DNA from 4 places in the Thalassolituus sp. UBA2590 genome. Region 1 is predicted to be linked to each of the others. Evidence: predicted binding sites of a transcription regulator. Region 1 holds the regulator's gene; each other region holds the start of a gene.
The links. The regulator sigma-54, encoded in region 1, starts transcription at its own class of promoters, with help from an activator protein. The targets are predictions, from matches to a motif close to TGGCACNNNNNTTGCTNT.
Positions count from the first base shown of each region.

Region 2: the regulator sigma-54 is predicted to act here: its motif matches at 1,299-1,316, upstream of nirB (nitrite reductase large subunit NirB).
Region 3: the regulator sigma-54 is predicted to act here: its motif matches at 3,376-3,393, upstream of B2067_RS12925 (urease accessory protein UreD).
Region 4: the regulator sigma-54 is predicted to act here: its motif matches at 1,845-1,862, upstream of glnA (glutamate--ammonia ligase).

Region 1 is NZ_DDKU01000053.1:1,086-5,589, forward strand. Features, by position in the region: gene B2067_RS04905 (KpsF/GutQ family sugar-phosphate isomerase) at 1-278, shown strand, start outside; gene lptC (LPS export ABC transporter periplasmic protein LptC) at 278-829, shown strand; gene lptA (lipopolysaccharide transport periplasmic protein LptA) at 813-1,391, shown strand; gene lptB (LPS export ABC transporter ATP-binding protein) at 1,388-2,113, shown strand; gene B2067_RS04925 (RNA polymerase factor sigma-54) at 2,258-3,817, shown strand; gene hpf (ribosome hibernation-promoting factor, HPF/YfiA family) at 3,882-4,184, shown strand; gene ptsN (PTS IIA-like nitrogen regulatory protein PtsN) at 4,188-4,504, shown strand, end outside.
Region 2 is NZ_DDKU01000026.1:40,018-44,521, reverse strand. Features, by position in the region: partial or broken gene B2067_RS02655 (molybdopterin-dependent oxidoreductase) at 1-825, opposite strand, end outside; gene nirB (nitrite reductase large subunit NirB) at 1,423-3,987, shown strand; gene nirD (nitrite reductase small subunit NirD) at 4,049-4,381, shown strand; gene B2067_RS02640 (NarK family nitrate/nitrite MFS transporter) at 4,432-4,504, shown strand, end outside.
Region 3 is NZ_DDKU01000153.1:10,609-15,112, reverse strand. Features, by position in the region: gene B2067_RS12950 (chemotaxis protein CheB) at 1-63, shown strand, start outside; gene B2067_RS12945 (PAS domain-containing sensor histidine kinase) at 72-1,628, opposite strand; gene B2067_RS12940 (response regulator) at 1,764-2,180, shown strand; gene B2067_RS12935 (TIGR03643 family protein) at 2,193-2,459, shown strand; gene B2067_RS12930 (TlpA family protein disulfide reductase) at 2,487-3,320, shown strand; gene B2067_RS12925 (urease accessory protein UreD) at 3,487-4,293, shown strand; gene ureA (urease subunit gamma) at 4,305-4,504, shown strand, end outside.
Region 4 is NZ_DDKU01000056.1:23,402-27,905, reverse strand. Features, by position in the region: gene typA (translational GTPase TypA) at 1-1,468, opposite strand, end outside; gene glnA (glutamate--ammonia ligase) at 1,927-3,333, shown strand; gene B2067_RS05150 (OsmC domain/YcaO domain-containing protein) at 3,511-4,504, shown strand, end outside.

The sequences.
Region 1 (4,504 bases):
TGGGCATGACTACAGTCGCAGGCCCGGACGGCAAGCTCGCCGGTATCTTCACCGATGGTGACCTTCGTCGTGCCATCGACCATGGTGTCGATATCCGTAATGCCACCATCAAAGATGTGATGACGGTTGAATGTAAAACGACCTCACCGGGCATGCTCGCAGCAGAAGCCCTGAAAATCATGGAAGACGGCAAGATCAACGCGCTCGTCGTGCAGGACGAAGGCCGCACCGTCGGTGTTATTAACATGCACGACCTTCTGCGAGCAGGCGTCATCTGATGCGTAAGCGCTATCTACTGCTATTAGTCACCGCATTTTTCGGCGTTGCCTTTCTGGCAGTAGATCGCTACACCCGCGATATTACCGGGCAAACGACCGAACAGGTCGTTCGCGAGCCGGATTATTATGGCGAAGTACTGTTCAGTCGCCGCTACGAAAAAGACGGCTCACTGGCCGATACTTTTTACGCCGCAAAATCAGAGCACTTTCCCGAGGGCGACCTCACCGTATTCAGTGAGCCACGTCTTCTGGTCAGTTCAAAAGACGACTGGGTACTGACCGCTGACGAAGGTGTTATGCGCGGCAACGAACAGGCACTGAAATTATCAGGCAACATATTAATCAGGCCGCTCGACAGCAGTGACCCGATGCGCCTTGAAACCTCAAGGCTGACCTATCATATTGATGACAAGATCGCAGAGACTGATGAGCTGGTTACCATGACGGGTGAAAACAGCCGCATGACTGGCACCGGAATGATGTTTGACGCCACACGTCAGCGCCTCGAACTGAAAACAGGAGTCCGTACGACTTATGAACCTGTTCAATAAACTGGCCGTGATGTCGCTGTCAGTGATCGCAAGCTACACAGTCGCATTGCCGGATGACTGGCAGAAAGAAATGACGATCCTCTCAGATTCTGCAGAAATCGACCGCCGCGCAGGTACAGTTGTGTATGAAGGCAACGTCATTCTTACCCAAGGCACGCTGAAAATAGAAGCCGACCGCCTGATGATTCTGCGCAACGGCGACACCCTCGAAAAAGCCGTCGCAGAAGGCGACCGCGCCCGTTATCAGCAGCAGATTGAAGTCGGTAAACCGCTCACCACAGCCCTCGGCAACCGCATCGATTACTACACCAGCGAGCGCCGCATCATTATCACCGGCGATGCTGAGCTGGAACAGGAAGGCAATATTTTCAGCGGCGAACGCATCACCTACGACATGGCAACAGAGACCGTGCGTGCTGATGGCACCACCGCTGAGTCGTCGACCGACAGCACAGATGAAGACTCCGGCCGGATCAAAGTCGTTATCCAGCCGCCAAAACCTGAGTCCGAATCTGACTCAGAGTCTGACACGACAGAATCTCCGGAAGCAGCGACAGAATGAAAACACTGAAGGCAGAACATCTGGCCAAAAGTTACGGCGGCCGCGAAGTCGTTAAAGACGTGTCTATACGCGTTGAAAGCGGTCAGATCGTTGGTTTGCTGGGCCCTAATGGCGCCGGCAAAACGACCTGTTTCTACATGATCGTCAACCTGGTGCAGGCTGATCGTGGTCGCATCATGATCGACGACGAAGACATCAGCCACCTGCCAATGCACGGCCGCGCCCGCAAAGGCATCGGCTACCTGCCGCAGGAAGCGTCGATTTTCCGCAAGCTCAGTGTTGCCGATAACATCATGGCAATTCTTGAGACCCGTAAAGATCTCAATCGCCAGCAGCGCACCGAACAGCTCGAGCAGCTACTCAACGAATTTCATATTCAACACATCCGCGACAGCGCAGGCATGGCGTTATCCGGCGGTGAGCGTCGACGTGTCGAGATTGCCAGAGCGCTGGCAGCAGAGCCCTCCTTCATTCTGCTCGACGAACCCTTCGCCGGTGTAGATCCGATCTCAGTATCGGACATCATGGATATCATCCGTCAGCTCAAAGCGCGGGGCATCGGCGTACTGATCACCGACCATAACGTGCGCGAGACCCTCGCGATTTGCGAAAAGGCTTTCATCGTCGGTGGCGGCCACATCATCGCCGAAGGCACGGCTGAAGACGTACTGGCGAATGAACAGGTACGGGAAGTCTACCTTGGTGACGATTTCCGTCTTTGAAACTCTGACCAATGTCACGTACTGTAAGGTTATCTATTTACTCTGGTAAGCAAAATAGGTTCCATACACAAGGACTTTGCCTATAATGCTAGGTGCATCAAACAAAAAGATGGTTAGATTTTCAGGTCGTAATTACCGAGTTATATGAAGACATCCCTTCAGATTAAGATGGGCCAGCAGCTGACAATGACGCCTCAGCTGCAACAGGCCATCCGCCTCCTCCAGCTTTCAACGCTGGACCTTCAGCAGGAAATTCAGGAAGCGCTGGATTCCAACCCAATGCTGGAAAGCGAAGAGTTTGATGACAACAGCGACTCAGGAAACGAGTCCGACAACGATTCCCGCAGTTCTGATTCCGATAACAACGACAGAGACAGCCGCGAAGACCGTGAGAGCAGCTCTGACAATCAGGATTACGACAATTCCTACGATGACAATTCCTACGACGATCAGAGCGGCCAGGAATCTCTCGATGAGCAATGGTCGAGCGAGAAACTGCCCGATGACCTGCCTGTAGATAGCCAGTGGGAAGATACCTATCAGGTCAGCGCCGGAGTCGCATCAAGCTCCGGGCCGGTAGACGAAGACTTTGACTACGATTCCCGCTACGCCACCAGCGACAATCTGCAGGATCACCTGCTCTGGCAGCTAAACCTGACCCCAATGTCAGATGCTGACCGCGAAGTTGCGACCATGCTGATTGATGGTGTAGACGATGATGGCTACCTTCACACGACAGTTGAAGACGTCATTGAAGCGATGGACCCATCACTCGAGATCGAAGAAGAAGAAGTGATGGCTGTTCTTCATCGCCTGCAACAATTTGATCCGGCCGGTGTTTTCTGCCGCGACCTGCGCGAATGTCTGCTTCTTCAGCTGCATCAGCTTCCACAAGGTACCCCGTGGTTAACCGAAGCTCAGCTGATCATTCGTGATCATATTGACCTGCTTGGTAGCCGTGATTATCAGTCGCTGATGCGCCGTACCAAATTAAAGGAAGACGATCTGAAATCCGTCATGCGACTGATTAAAGAGCTGAACCCTAAGCCGGGTGCCGGTATCGCTTCAGAAGAATCTGAATACGTCATTCCAGACGTCATCGTCCGCCAGATTCGTGATGAGTGGCGTGTTGAGCTGAATCCAGAAATTGCACCCAAGCTGCGTGTGAATGCCGATTATGCATCGCTGATCCGCCGCTCAGACAGCAGTGCCGACAATACCTTCCTCAAAGATCACCTGCAGGAAGCGCGCTGGTTTATCAAAAGCCTGCAAAGTCGCAATGACACTCTGCTCAAAGTCGCAACCAAAATCGTTGAATTCCAGATAGACTTCTTTGAAGAAGGTGATGAAGGGATGAAACCGCTGGTGCTTCATGACATCGCCGAAGCGGTTGGTATGCATGAGTCAACGATCTCGCGGGTGACGACTCAGAAATACATGCATACGCCGCGCGGCATTTTTGAGCTCAAGTATTTTTTCTCCAGCCACGTCAGCACCGACAGCGGCGGGGAGTGTTCATCGACGGCCATCCGGGCGATGATCAAAAAACTGATCGCGGACGAAAACACGCGGAAGCCACTCAGTGACAACAAGATAGCAACGATGCTGGGTGAGAAAGGCATCAAAGTGGCACGGCGCACGGTAGCGAAATACCGCGAGGCTATGCTGATACCACCATCAAATGAACGTAAGCAGCTGATTTAGAGTCTGTTAGTTGAGAGTCAACAGACTTTGATTCACATACCGCCAGCGACACAGGAGACTTGGCATGCAAATCAATATCAGTGGTCATCATGTAGAAGTAACAGAAGCTATGCAGGCACACGTTGAAGATAAAATGGCTAAACTGACACGCCACAGTGACAGCATCACCACAGGGCAAGTCACACTGACTGTCGTTAAAGATCGACAGACGGCTGAAGCGACAATTCACATCACAGGTCACGACCTGCACGCCAAAGCAGAAAACGAAGATATGTATACCGCTATCGATCAGATGGTGGATAAGCTGGACCGTCAGGTTCTGAAACACAAAGAGAAGCTGGTAGCGCGCCAACACGGTCAAGGCTGAAGCATGTCTTTGAGTATTGAGGATATCCTCACACCGGAGCGGTCCGTCATTGACGTGACCGTTTCCAGTAAGAAAAAACTGTTAGAACAACTTTCATCTCTGGTTGCTGAAGAAATCGGCGACGCCTCCGCAGACGATATATACGAACGCCTGTTAGCACGCGAGCGCATGGGGAGCACAGGGATAGGAGAAGGCATCGCCATCCCACACTGCCGACTGCTGCAGTGTCAGAAAGCGTTGGGCATTCTACTAAGATTAAATACCCCGATAGACTATGATTCTATTGATGGTAATCCGGTCGACCTCGTATTTGCTTTGTT
Region 2 (4,504 bases), on a different contig from region 1:
GTCCTGCTGGCTGACATCAGTAATATCAGCGAGTGAAGAAAAATCAGCGGCTGCCTGTGATGCGGCATCAAGTGCTGCGCTGATATTTTCAGAACACTGTTCAATAAAGTGTGTATCCAGTGCGTTCTGTTGGTGTAAGTAGGTCAGCAGCGCATTGAACAGCGTCGTATCGGAACCCGGCTTTATTGGCAGGTGCAGGTCTGCAATGTCACAGGTTGCTGTTTTACGAGGGTCGATCACAACAACCTTCATATCCGGGCGAGCTTTCTTCGCCGCAGCCATACGTTGGAACAGGATAGGGTGGGCCCAGGCGGCATTGCTTCCGGTGATCACCAGAAGGTCAGCCTGTTCCAGGTCTTCGTAGCATCCCGGTACCGTATCACTGCCAATAGACCGTTTGTAAGAAGCAACAGCCGATGCCATACAAAGGCGGGAATTCGTATCCATATTCGCGCTGCCAATAAAGCCCTTCATCAGCTTGTTGGCAACGTAGTAATCTTCGGTCAGCAGCTGGCCAGAACCGTAGAAAGCAACGGCCTCAGGGCCGTGGGTAGAGATCACCTGACGGATCTTATCTGCCACCAGGTTCAGAGCTGTGTCCCAGTCTGTTGTCTGGCCATTCATTGTGGGGTGAAGCAAGCGGTCGGCGTGACCCAGGGTGTCATGCAGCGCGGAACCCTTAACACACAGGCGTCCGAAATTAGCAGGGTGCGACTTCATACCGGCAACGGGAGCGATATCTTCCTGAGTACCGGAGATATCCACGCCACAACCTACTCCACAGTAGGGGCATGTTGTCTGAACCTGTAATTTTTCATGACTCATAGGGGTATCCCATCACTGGACCTGATCCATCTCAGGTCTTTTCGGAGCAAAAAAAAACGCCCGCGGAGTTATCCGCGAGCGCCAATGCTCATAAACACAACACAAAACGACGACACCAACGCTGGTGTCTGGACCGCTGAATCTGGCTCCCTGCCAATGCACAAGGTCTTGTTGATTAGTAAACAAAAAAGGTGCCAAGTCTCGATTGTGACCGTGAAAATAGTGTAGGGGGCTCGCTCAACCCGCGCTACTACTGAACTTGGTTATGTAAGGGATGCTTAATCTTGCGCGATTCTGGATGCTTTTGTCTTTTCACTATGGGCTGATTTTCTCCGTGGCGTGCTTTGTCGGAGTGCAGGAGTGGGGTTTTTAGCACTCTTGTGGTGCGCAAAGTGATATTGAGTTGGCTGCCAGTTGTAAGAATGTGGGCTGGAGGCCAGACGGGCCGGACAGGAGCCGTATGTCAGTGTCGTTGGCATCCATATTGCTAAAGCCTATTCGATACTGTTTGCTGCAACGGCGTAGCAACTAAGTAGAGCAACGATGCACTTATTTAAGGAGACAAGAAGAATGTCTAAATAAGAGAGAGTCATCGCCATGAGTAAGAAGCGCATCATAGTTGTTGGTAACGGTATGGTTGGCCACAACTTCCTCGCCACTATGGCCGAATCTGATCACGCCTCAGAATTCGAACTAATTACATTTTCAGAAGAACCTCGCCTCGCTTACGACCGTGTACAGCTGAGCAAGTATTTTTCAGGCGCTACCGCGGCTGATCTCGCACTCACGACAGAATCTGAGTACGACGACTGCGGTATTACCTATTTAAAAAATGAGAAAGTCCTCGAGATCGACGCTGACAATAAAACAATAACGACCTCAACCGGTCGTATTGAAGGCTACGATAAACTCGTTCTGGCAACCGGCTCTTACCCATTTGTTCCACCGATTCCGGGTAAAGATCAGGAACACTGCCTTGTTTATCGTACGATAGAAGATCTTGAAGCAATTTCTGCGTCTGCCGAAGTATCTAAAACTGGTGTTGTTGTCGGTGGCGGCCTGCTCGGCCTCGAGGCGGCAAATGCACTTAAAGAAGCCGGTCTTGATACCCACGTTGTTGAATTCGCTCCGCGCCTAATGGCAGTGCAGCTCGATGAGGGCGGCGGTAACCTGCTGCGTCATAAGATCGAGTCGCTGGGTGTGTCAGTACACACTGAGAAAAACACCAAAGAAATTGTTGCTGGTGAAGAATGCCGCTATCGCATGAACTTTGCAGATGGCTCGCATCTTGAAACTGACATGATTCTTTTCTCCGCGGGTATTCGCCCTCAGGATGAACTTGCCCGTCAATTTGGAATTGATGTCGGCGAGCGTGGCGGCATCGTTATCAACGATTATTGCCAGACCTCGGTAGAAGATATCTACGCCATCGGCGAGTGTGCGCTTTGGGATAGCAAAATTTTCGGTCTTGTTGCTCCTGGTTATCAGATGGCCAAGGTAACTGCTACGCATATCACCGATACCCTGATTAACCTGAAAACCCCAGAGCTGGCATTTAAAGGCGCAGATATGAGCACCAAGCTTAAACTGCTGGGTGTGGATGTCGCCTCGATAGGGGATGCACATGGTCATACTGCGGGCTCTCAGTCGTTTGTGTTCAGCGATGATATTGAGGAAGTCTATAAGCGCCTTATCGTATCGGCAGATGGCAAGAAACTGTTGGGTGCAGTGTTGGTGGGTGAGACTGATTCATACGGTACTCTCCTGCAACTGATGCTCAACGATATGGATATCCCGGGTAATCCAGCTGCCTTGATCTTACCTGCATTGGGTGACGAGGCTCCAGCTGGTCTTGGTGTTACTGCATTACCTGATACGGCTCAGATCTGTTCATGCTACGACGTATCAAAGGGTGACATTGCTGCTGCGGTACAAGGTGGCTGCTGCACCATGGGAGACATTAAAGGTGCGACCAAAGCGACCTCCGGTTGTGGTGGTTGTGCTGCTCTGACTAAGCAGGTAATGGATGCCGAACTGGAAGCTCTGGGCGTAGAGGTAAATAATGATCTGTGCGAACACTTTGCCTACACCCGTGCTGAGCTGGCAGACATTATTCGTGTAAAAGGCTATGCCACCTTTAAAGATGTATTACAGGGGCATGGTAAGGGACACGGCTGTGAAATCTGTAAGCCGACCATTGGCTCTATTCTGGCTTCTTACAAGAACGAGTATGTCCTGAAAGATGATCTGATGCCGCTGCAGGATACCAACGATATTTTCCTCGGCAATATGCAGAAAGATGGTACTTACTCAGTAGTACCGCGCGTACCGGGTGGTGAGATTACTCCCGATAAACTTATTGCCATTGGTGAGGTCGCTAAAGAGTTTGACCTCTATACGAAAATCACGGGTGGTCAGCGAATCGACTTATTTGGTGCACAACTGCATGAGCTGCCAAAGATCTGGGAAAAGCTGATTGCCGCTGGTCTCGAAACAGGGCATGCCTACGGTAAAGCGCTTCGTACCGTGAAGTCGTGCGTAGGAAGCACCTGGTGTCGTTATGGTGTTCTTGATTCTGTCTCTATGGCTGTCGCTCTTGAACATCGCTACAAAGGGCTTCGTGCACCGCACAAAATTAAGTTCGGTGTTTCCGGGTGTACTCGCGAATGTGCCGAAGCACAATCAAAGGATATCGGTGTAATTGCAACCGAGAGTGGCTGGAACCTGTACGTCTGTGGTAACGGCGGTATGCGTCCTCGCCATGCTGATCTGTTTGCAACAGATCTGGACGATGAAACTCTGATCAAATACATCGACCGTGTGCTCATGTTTTATGTTCGTACAGCGGATCGCCTGCAACGTACCTCTGTATGGCTTGAGAACCTTGAAGGTGGTCTCGATTATCTGCGCGAAGTGGTTATCGATGACAAGCTGGATATCTGTGGCGAGCTTGAAAATGACATGACTCGTGTCGTGGGTACTTATCAGTGTGAGTGGAAAACTACCGTTGAATCTCCTGAGAAACTCAAACGCTTCAGTCACTTTATTAATGCCGCAGAAGAAGACAACAACCTTCTCTATGTGCGTGAGCGAGGGCAGCGACGCCCGGCGACTGATAACGAGCGTATCGAACTGGTTGAGTTAACGGCAGAGAAGCACTGATCTCTGGCAGACCTTAATAGAATTAAAGTATGCAGCAACGCCTGCATGCAGGAGAAAAATGATGACTGACTGGACAAATATTTGTTCTCTTGAAGATCTGGTTCCCGATACTGGCGTATGTGCGCTGGTGGAAGGAAAACAAGTAGCGGTATTCCGCTTTGGTGATGGCGAGACTGTATACGCGATCAGTAATTATGATCCGTTCGGAAAGGCGAACGTACTGTCGCGCGGAATTCTGGGCTCGATAGGTGAGCGTCCTGTGGTAGCGTCTCCGCTTTACAAGCAGCACTTCGATCTTTCGAATGGCGAGTGCCTGGAAGATGATGCAGTGAAGTTGGAGCACTTCCCAGTACGCATTGAGAACGGAATTGTACAAGTGAGATCAGCCGCGTAAGCGGCTCTCCCTGCAATCATATTGCTTTTATATCGTTACTAAGGCCATTTATGACCTCTGAAAAATTTAATATCTTCTCATTCACCGGGAAGATGAAGATTCTGCACCTCAGCTGGATTGCAT
Region 3 (4,504 bases), on a different contig from region 1:
GCTATCGAGCGCAGAAGAGTTCAGGCTTCGATTGAAGAGTTAAGCGTTTCCAGTGATACCTGATTTTATGCTCAGGTATTTTCCAGAGGCCAGGTAAACGAAAATACATTGCTGTATCTTACATTCGTAATTTCTTGATCTACAGGGGCGGGGTAGTATGACAGCGAGCCACCCATGCTATTGACGAGCCTCTCGGCTATGGCCAGTCCCATGCCGCTGCCCTCGACCTGATCCCGGGGGCGTAAGGTTTGAAACATCTCAAAAATGCGCTGGCGATACTCCTCGGGTATCTGCGGGTTCTGATCCATTACCTCAATAACGACACGACCTTTATCTACGGCTGTCGTGACAAGCAGATGTTCTGAGCTGTCGCCTTTATGCTTTATTGCGTTACTCAGCAGGTTCTGTAGCACCTGAGACAGCTTGGTGGGCGACGGTACCCTTTGAGGGGGGATGCTTGTTATGTTCAGTGTAAGAGTACGATCAGGGCAAAGAGATTCGAATATTTCGCGAATGAGTGAATCAAAATTCACTTCTTCAGTTGGGTTGTTAGTCTCAGATCCAGACCTGGAGTAGGTGAGTATATCTTCGAGTAGGTGCTCAAGGCGGGCGACCCGTTTATTCATCATGCTTATATGACTTTTGACGGATTCAGGTGGATCCGGAAGGTCTTCCTCTATCCAGGACGCTAGCTGGCGAATGCCACGCAGAGGTGCTTTAAGGTCGTGAGAAGCGACATAAGCGAATCGTTCGAGATCACGATTGGAACGCTCAAGCTCCTGTTCCCTCAGTTTTTCTTCTGTGATGTCCCAGTTTGCACCTCGCATTCGTAGTGGCTCGCCAGCTTCGTTATAAAAAATCTCAGCAGCAGACTTGATGTAGCGAATGCTGCCATCACGGAGTGGCACACGAATTTCTGTTCTGAAGAAGCGCTCACCCTTGATCGCGGCTTGCATACGCTGTTCGATGTCTTCGATATCATCGGGGTGAACCGCGCCGCGCCAATGTTCGTACTGCAAGGCCTGTCCGTCAGTATCGAGCTGATAGAGCTCAAGCATGGTATCGTCCCAGATAATCTGATCGGTTGTCAGATCCCAGAGCCAGATACCGATGCCGGCAGTTTCCAGTACAACCTTGTTGGTTTCGCTGACGTCTTCAAGGCTGGCCTCGAGTTCTTTACCGATAGCAACCAGTTGCTCCCGGGCACGCATCAGCTCAGTCAGATCTGTGTGGGCGCCAAGCATGCGCGTTGGTTGGTTATTCTCATCCCGGATGATCAGCCCGCGACAGCGTATCCAGACAGTGTGGCCATCCTTGTGCCGGTATCTGACGACCTGGTCGTAGGGGTGGTTTGGGTCAGCTTTATGCTTTTCAAAATTGTCCAGTACGCCGGGTAGATCTTCGGGGAAGATATTTTCCTGCCACCAGGCTGAGGTATGTGGAATTTCGTCGTTTTTATAACCGAAGACTCTTTTGAACTGGGGGCTCAGCCACTCTTGCTCGGGGTCTGTGAGGTCCCAATACCAGAGACCGTCCGTGGCGCCCAGCTCGAACCAGTCGAACAGATCGGCATCTTCTCTCAGTTTATTGGAGAGCTCAGTGTAGAGGTAATGAGTTTCCTTTGACATGATGACTCCCTGTGACTTCTTCCGGTGAACTCTTTTATCAGGTGACTCTTATCTCATGTGAGTCGAACACTGACTTCTTGTAGTTTTACGCAGTGGTAAGCTATTGTGGTGCAGTACTTTGAAGGTGACAACCGGATGTCTGAGATAGATGAAATATTTCTGGTCGATGATGACGACGTTGATGTGATGGCGATACGCCGTGCGCTGCAACGCGTCAGTAATCCGCCGAAGCTCATCGTTGCGAACGATGGTGAAGAAGCACTCAACCTTCTTATCGAAGGCCGGTTGAGTAAGTCATCTGTCATTGTGCTGGACATAAATATGCCACGCATATCCGGTTTTGAGCTTTTGAAGAAGCTTCGTTGTAATGTTGAGCTGCAAGCCTATCGCGACCTCCCCGTCTGGGTTATGACGACATCTGAGGCTGATCGCGATCTGGAACGCGCCGATGAGTATGATGTAGCAGGGTATATCCGCAAGACGTTTCAGAGTGCGGATGTGAATAGGATTCTGCGTCGGATATTGGGTGATGGATCAGCGGACGCAGGTTGAGAGGTAACAAGTGTGACAGGCTCCGATCGCCATTTTTCCGCAGAAGATATATCACGAATCATTGAGATGGCCTGGGAGGACCGAACGCCCTTTGAGGCGATCGAAACTCTTTTCGGGCTGCCAGAAAAAGAGGTCATCGTTCTTATGCGCAGAGAGATGAAGCCTTCATCTTTCCGCATGTGGCGCAAACGAGTCAGTGGCCGGGCCACTAAGCATCTTGCTTTGCGGCCTGCAGGTATCGACCGTGCCTACTGCCCGACTCAATACAAGCATCGCTGATCTATACAAGCGCCGCAGAGTAGCACTTTGAACAGTCTTTCGATCTTTGGTGTCAGTTTCCCTCTGGTTCCTTTTCTAGGCCTCAGCGCGCTATTGCTGATGGCCGTTGCGAATCGTGTTTTACCCGACGGAATCCCCGGCCTGGTTGATCGCATTATCTCGAGAGTGTTTGTCGCATTGGTGATCTCGCGCATGGTATTCGTCGTCCAATACCGCGATCAGTACTTTGCCGCGGAAACACCCGCATTCGCTATTGTAGATATCCGTGACCGAGGATTCGAGCCCATCGCATTCCTGGTGGTTATCGCACTGGGTATCGGGCACATGCTGCTAAGGGAAGTAGCATGGCGTAGGCCACTAATCGTCATGGTAACGATTGCTCTGCTATGGATTGGCGCAGGATTCAGCTTGTTTAAATTCACTCATAGCACGCCAGATCTGTGGCCGGAATACAGCTTTAACGACCTGACGGGTAAGTCTTTTCCGCTCAGGTCTGATGTTGCGAATGTCACGGTTGTGAATCTGTGGGCGACCTGGTGTCCGACGTGCAGGGCTGAAATGGAAGTGTTTGAACAAGCCCAGCAAGCCTACCCACATGTACGTTTTGTTATGCTCAACCAGGGGGAGAGCAAGGCTGAGGTCGCAGCCTTTATCGAAGCGGAGGGGTATCAGTTTGATAACCTATGGCTCGATATGGAAGGACGTATGGGGCACTGGTTTGGCCAGAGCGCTTTGCCTGTGACTCTCGTATTTAACAAGGAGGGTAAGCTGCTGAATGGCCGTATGGGAGCGATGTCGGCTGCTACTCTTGAACAGCTCCTTACCCAGGGTTCTGGCCTTTCACTTCCCACCCATTTCTGACTTCTTGCCGAGTTATTAAGCCCTGGTACTCAAAGGCTTCTCTTTTTGGTGCATCTGGCCTGCATTTTGCTCTGTTAGTGCACAATAAAGTGAATACAATCGTGGATACCTGATTCAGACCATGTTGCAGGCTGTAAAAAACGTTCGACCCGGCTGGCAAGCCAAGATGAATATGCGCCTTGAAAAGCGAGGCGAGCGAACCGTGATGGCTGGTCTGACGCACCATGGCCCCCTCCGCGTGCAGCGCCCCTTCTACCCTGAGGGCGAAACCAGTCACATTTATCTTCTGCATCCACCGGGCGGCGTTGTGGGCGGAGATGGCTTATCGATTGATATTGAATGCTGTCAGAACGCTCATGGTTTGTTTACTACGCCGGGAGCTACCAAGTTCTATCTGAGTGCAGGCGCGACCGCGGATGTAACACAGGTGCTTCATATTGGTGCAGGCTGTGCACTGGAATGGTTCCCTCAGGAGAGCATTTTCTTTACCGGCGCCAAAGTGAAAGCAAAAACTCAGATCGATCTTGAGGATGATGCTCATTTCATGGGCTGGGAAATCAGCTGCTTCGGGCGGCCGGTTAATGAAGAACGCTTTCTGCATGGCAAGGTGCACTCGAAGTTTTTTGTCCGACGCAACGGACGGCCCTTGTTGAGCGATCACCTGTTGGTCTCTGATCCTAAGCATCTCAGTGCGGCTGCAGGATTGCGGGACTATCCGATGCAGGGGCTGTTTGTGGCGACTGGCGGTACTGAAGCACTACTGGAGGCCTGCCGCGATGTTCTCGCTGAGGCGCAGACGAAGCTGGAAAGCCCACTTCCTGCTGGGCTGACCCTGCTGGATGATCTGATTGTTCTGAGAGTGCTGGGCATCAGCACTGAAAAAATGCAGTCGTTAATGATTCCGGTGTGGCAACTGCTGCGCCAGAAAGTATTAAATAAAGGGGCGGAAATTCCGCGAATCTGGAATACCTGACAGGCAGACTTATGGAACTGACACCAAGAGAGAAAGACAAGTTACTTATTTTTACCGCTGCTCTGTTAGCCGAGCGTCGTATGGCTCGGGGAGTAAAACTGAATTATCCGGAAGCCGTCGCCTTTATTACCGCGGCGATTATGGAAGGCGCTCGTGATGGTCGGACTGTCTCTGAATTAATGGGGCATGGCCGGACTCTCCTTACCCGCGA
Region 4 (4,504 bases), on a different contig from region 1:
TAGAAACCAGTACGCCGTTGTGGCGGGTAGAGCCCAGACCGGTCTGAACCGGACCGTAATGGTCAAACACGTTGGTCAGGATGCCTGAACCGGACGTCATGGTCAGGAACTGGTTACGGAAACCGATCAGACCACGTGCTGGCATGATGAACTCAAGACGCGTACGGCCTTTGCCATCAGGAACCATGTTGGTCATTTCAGCGCGACGGTTGCCCATTTCTTCCATAATGGAACCCTGGTGCTCGTCTTCGATGTCGATAACAACCTGCTCGTATGGCTCCTGCAGCTCACCGTCGACTTCTTTCTGAACCACTTCCGGCTTACCGATGGCCATTTCGAAGCCTTCGCGACGCATGGTTTCAATCAGTACCGACAGGTGCAGTTCACCACGGCCAGAGACTTTGAATTTCTCCGGGCTGTCACCTTCTTCAACACGCAGAGCCACGTTGTGGATCAGTTCCTGTTCAAGACGGTCTTTAATATTACGCGAGGTAACGTACTTACCTTCTTTACCAGCAAATGGCGAGTCGTTCACCTGGAAGGTCATGCTTACGGTAGGCTCATCAACCGTCAGTGGCGGAAGAGCTTCAACATTGCCGACAGCACACAGGGTGTCAGAAATGTTCAGGCCGTCGATACCCGAGATACAAACGATGTCACCGGCCGCAGCTTCATTAACGTCGACACGGTTCAGGCCGTGGAAGCCTTTTACCTGCTGGATGCGACCTTTGCGGGTGTTGCCTTCCGCAGTGATCAGCTGGATGTCAGTACCCGGCTTCAGCTTACCGCGAGTGATGCGGCCAACACCGATAACGCCCACGAAGCTGTCGTAGTCGAGTGCAGAAACCTGCATCTGGAACGGGCCATCGAGCTCAACTTTTGGAGCTTCAACGTGGTCAACGATCATCTGGAACAGTGGCGTCATGTCGTCAGCCATGTTGTCAGGATCATCGCCAGCAATACCGTTCAGGGCGGAAGCGTAAATCACAGGGAAATCGAGCTGTTCTTCGGTCGCGCCGAGGCGGTCGAACAGGTCGAAGATTTCGTCCATTACCCAGTCAGGACGTGCACCCGGACGGTCAATTTTGTTGATAACAACGATAGGACGCAGGCCGCGCTCGAATGCTTTCTGAGTTACGAAACGGGTCTGAGGCATAGGGCCATCAACCGCGTCTACCAGCAGACACACTGAGTCAACCATCGACATAACACGTTCTACTTCGCCACCGAAGTCGGCGTGTCCAGGGGTGTCGACGATGTTAATACGGTAGTCGTTCCATTTAATGGCGGTGTTCTTCGCCAGAATGGTAATACCGCGTTCTTTCTCCTGATCGTTGGAGTCCATCACGCGCTCACCGCCCTGATTGCGGTCCAGAGTACCGGACTGCTCTAAGAGCTTGTCGACCAGAGTAGTTTTACCGTGGTCAACGTGGGCGATGATGGCGATGTTTCTGAGATTCTCAATCACAACAGTAGCCTTCAGAATTGTGAGCCCTGATGGCACTGCGTCAGCAGAGTCAGGAGCAGGTTAAAATTTGAGCGCGGAGTATACCTGAAACACATTACAGCTGGGATATTTCTTTCATGCCGTGTCGCAGGAATACACAAGAGGTTTCGGTACGCCAGAAGGCAGGATAAAAAAGGCGTGGATTTGCACCAAAGAGCATATACGGCAGGGGGGCTGTGAACATATACTGTGCGGGCCTGAAATCGCACACCGATGGAAGGAAATAATTGCATCAAAATAGTGCACATTGCCAGATGTGTGATTCATAGAGGTGCATTCAGAGTGTGCGACATTCCGGTCTAGCCCGTAAGTAGTGGGTTTGCAGTGATGTCCAAAATGGCACACTACTTGCTCTAACAGTGAGCATGGAATCCGGGGCGAGCCCCGAACTTAATAGAACCAGCATCTGGAGAAAGACAATGTCAGAGAACACTCTGAACCTGATCAAAGAGAATGAAGTGACGTGGGTAGACCTGCGCTTCACTGACACCAAGGGTAAAGAACAGCACGTTACTATTCCGGCTTCTTATGTTGACGAAGAATTCTTCGAAACTGGCCAGATGTTCGATGGTTCTTCTATTTCTGGTTGGAAGGGCATCAACGAATCTGACATGATCCTGATGCCAGATGACGAAACTGCGTACATGGATCCGTTCACTGAAGACGCTACTCTGATCCTGCGTTGTGACATCATCGAGCCTTCAACTATGCAAGGTTACGAGCGTGACCCACGTTCTGTTGCTAAGCGCGCTGAAGCTTACCTGCAGTCTACTGGTCTTGGTGACACTGCATTCTTCGGTCCAGAGCCAGAATTCTTCATCTTTGATGACGTAACCTGGGGCTCTGACATGCAGGGCAACTTCTACAAAATCAACTCTGACGAAGGCGCATGGGCAACTGCTTCTAAAGTAGAAGGCGGCAACCTGGGCCACCGTCCACGTGTTAAAGGCGGTTACTTCCCAGTACCACCAGTTGATAGCCTGCACGACATCCGTGCTGCTATGTGTAACACACTGATCGCAATCGGTCAGGACGTAGAAGTACACCACCACGAAGTGGCAAACGCTGGTCAGAACGAAATCGGCGTTAAGTTCAACACTCTGGTTAAGAAAGCTGACGAAGTTCAGATGCTGAAGTACGTTGTACACAACGTTGCAGCTGCTTACGGCAAAACTGCTACCTTCATGCCTAAGCCAGTTGTTGGCGATAACGGTTCTGGTATGCACGTACACCAGTCTTTCTGGAAAGACGGCGAAAACATGTTCGCTGGTGACGGCTATGCTGGCCTGTCTGAAACTGCCCTGTTCTACATCGGCGGTATCATCAAGCACGCTAAAGCACTGAACGCGTTTACCAACCCGTCTACTAACTCTTACAAGCGTCTGATCCCAGGCTTTGAAGCTCCAGTAATGCTGGCATACTCTGCCCGTAACCGCTCTGCTTCTATCCGTATCCCATACGTTGCAAGCCCTAAAGGTAAGCGTATTGAAGCTCGCTTCCCAGATCCAACGGCTAACCCATACCTGGCGTTCGCAGCTATGCTGATGGCTGGCCTGGACGGTGTTAAGAACAAGATCCACCCTGGCGATGCAGCTGACAAAGACCTGTACGACCTGCCAGCTGAAGAAGCTGCTCAGATTCCACAGGTTTGTGGCTCACTGCGTGAAGCTCTGGAAAGCCTCGAAGCTGATAAAGACTTCCTGACTGCTGGTGGCGTGTTCACCGAAGACATGATCGAAGCTTACATCGAGCTGAAGATGGAAGAAGTTCACCGTGTAGAACACACTACTCACCCAGTAGAGTTCGACATGTACTACTCTGTGTAATCTTCGGATTATCTGAGTTGAAAGAGGGTCGCTTCGGCGGCCCTTTTTTGTGCCTGTAGAAAATACGATTTCGCGGGTGTTTGTAGGAGGGGATCTTATCCCCGAGAAGAGACTAAGGCGACATCGCTTCCCAAAACTGGATAATGGCGCACAGATACTCTTTTCCGGTGCGCCACCATGCAGATCAAGGTCAACTTCCTCGACAACCTCCGACTCGAAGCCAAGTTCGATGACTTCAGCGTAATCGCTGATCAGCCGATCCGTTATAAAGGCGATGGCTCAGCGCCCGGACCATTTGATTACTTTCTGGCATCGTCGGCGCTCTGTGCGGCCTACTTTGTAAAGGTGTACTGCAACGCCCGCGATATCCCCACTGAGAATATCCGCCTTTCCCAGAACAATATCGTTGACCCAGAAAACCGCTATAACCAGATCTTCAAAATCGACGTTGAGCTGCCAGAAGATATTTCTGACAAGGACCGAACCGGCATTATCCGTTCGATCGATCGTTGCACGGTAAAGAAGGTGGTTCAGACGGGGCCTGAGTTCCAGATCGACGTGGTTGAGAACCTCGATGATGATGCGCAGGCGCTGCTTGATGTCCCTGAACTGGCGGGTGAAGGTACCCACATTACCGGTAAGGACCTTCCGCTGGAGCAGACTATTGCGAAGATGACGGGCCTGCTGGCGGATCTTGGTATGCGAATTGAGGTCACATCATGGCGCAATATCGTGCCGAATGTGTGGTCGCTGAATATCCGTGATGCGGATTCTCAGATGTGCTTTACCAATGGTAAAGGTGCGACCAAAGATGCAGCGCTGGCATCCGCATTGGGCGAGTTTATGGAGCGTCTTAACTGCAATTTCTTTTACAACGATCAGTACTTCGGTGAGGAGATTGCTAATGCAGAGTTCGTGCATTATCCGAACGAAAAATGGTTCCAGCCCGGCCCGGCAGATGAGTTGCCCGAAGGTATTCTTGATGAATACTGTCTCGAAATTTATAACCCGGATGGTGAGCTTTGTGGCTCTCACTTAATCGATACGAACTCGGGCAACATCGAACGGGGAGTGTGTTCTTTGCCCTATGTTCGTCAGTCTGATGGTGAGACGGTGTATTTCCCATCTAACCTGATTGAGAACCTGTTTCTCAGTAATGGTATGAGCGCAG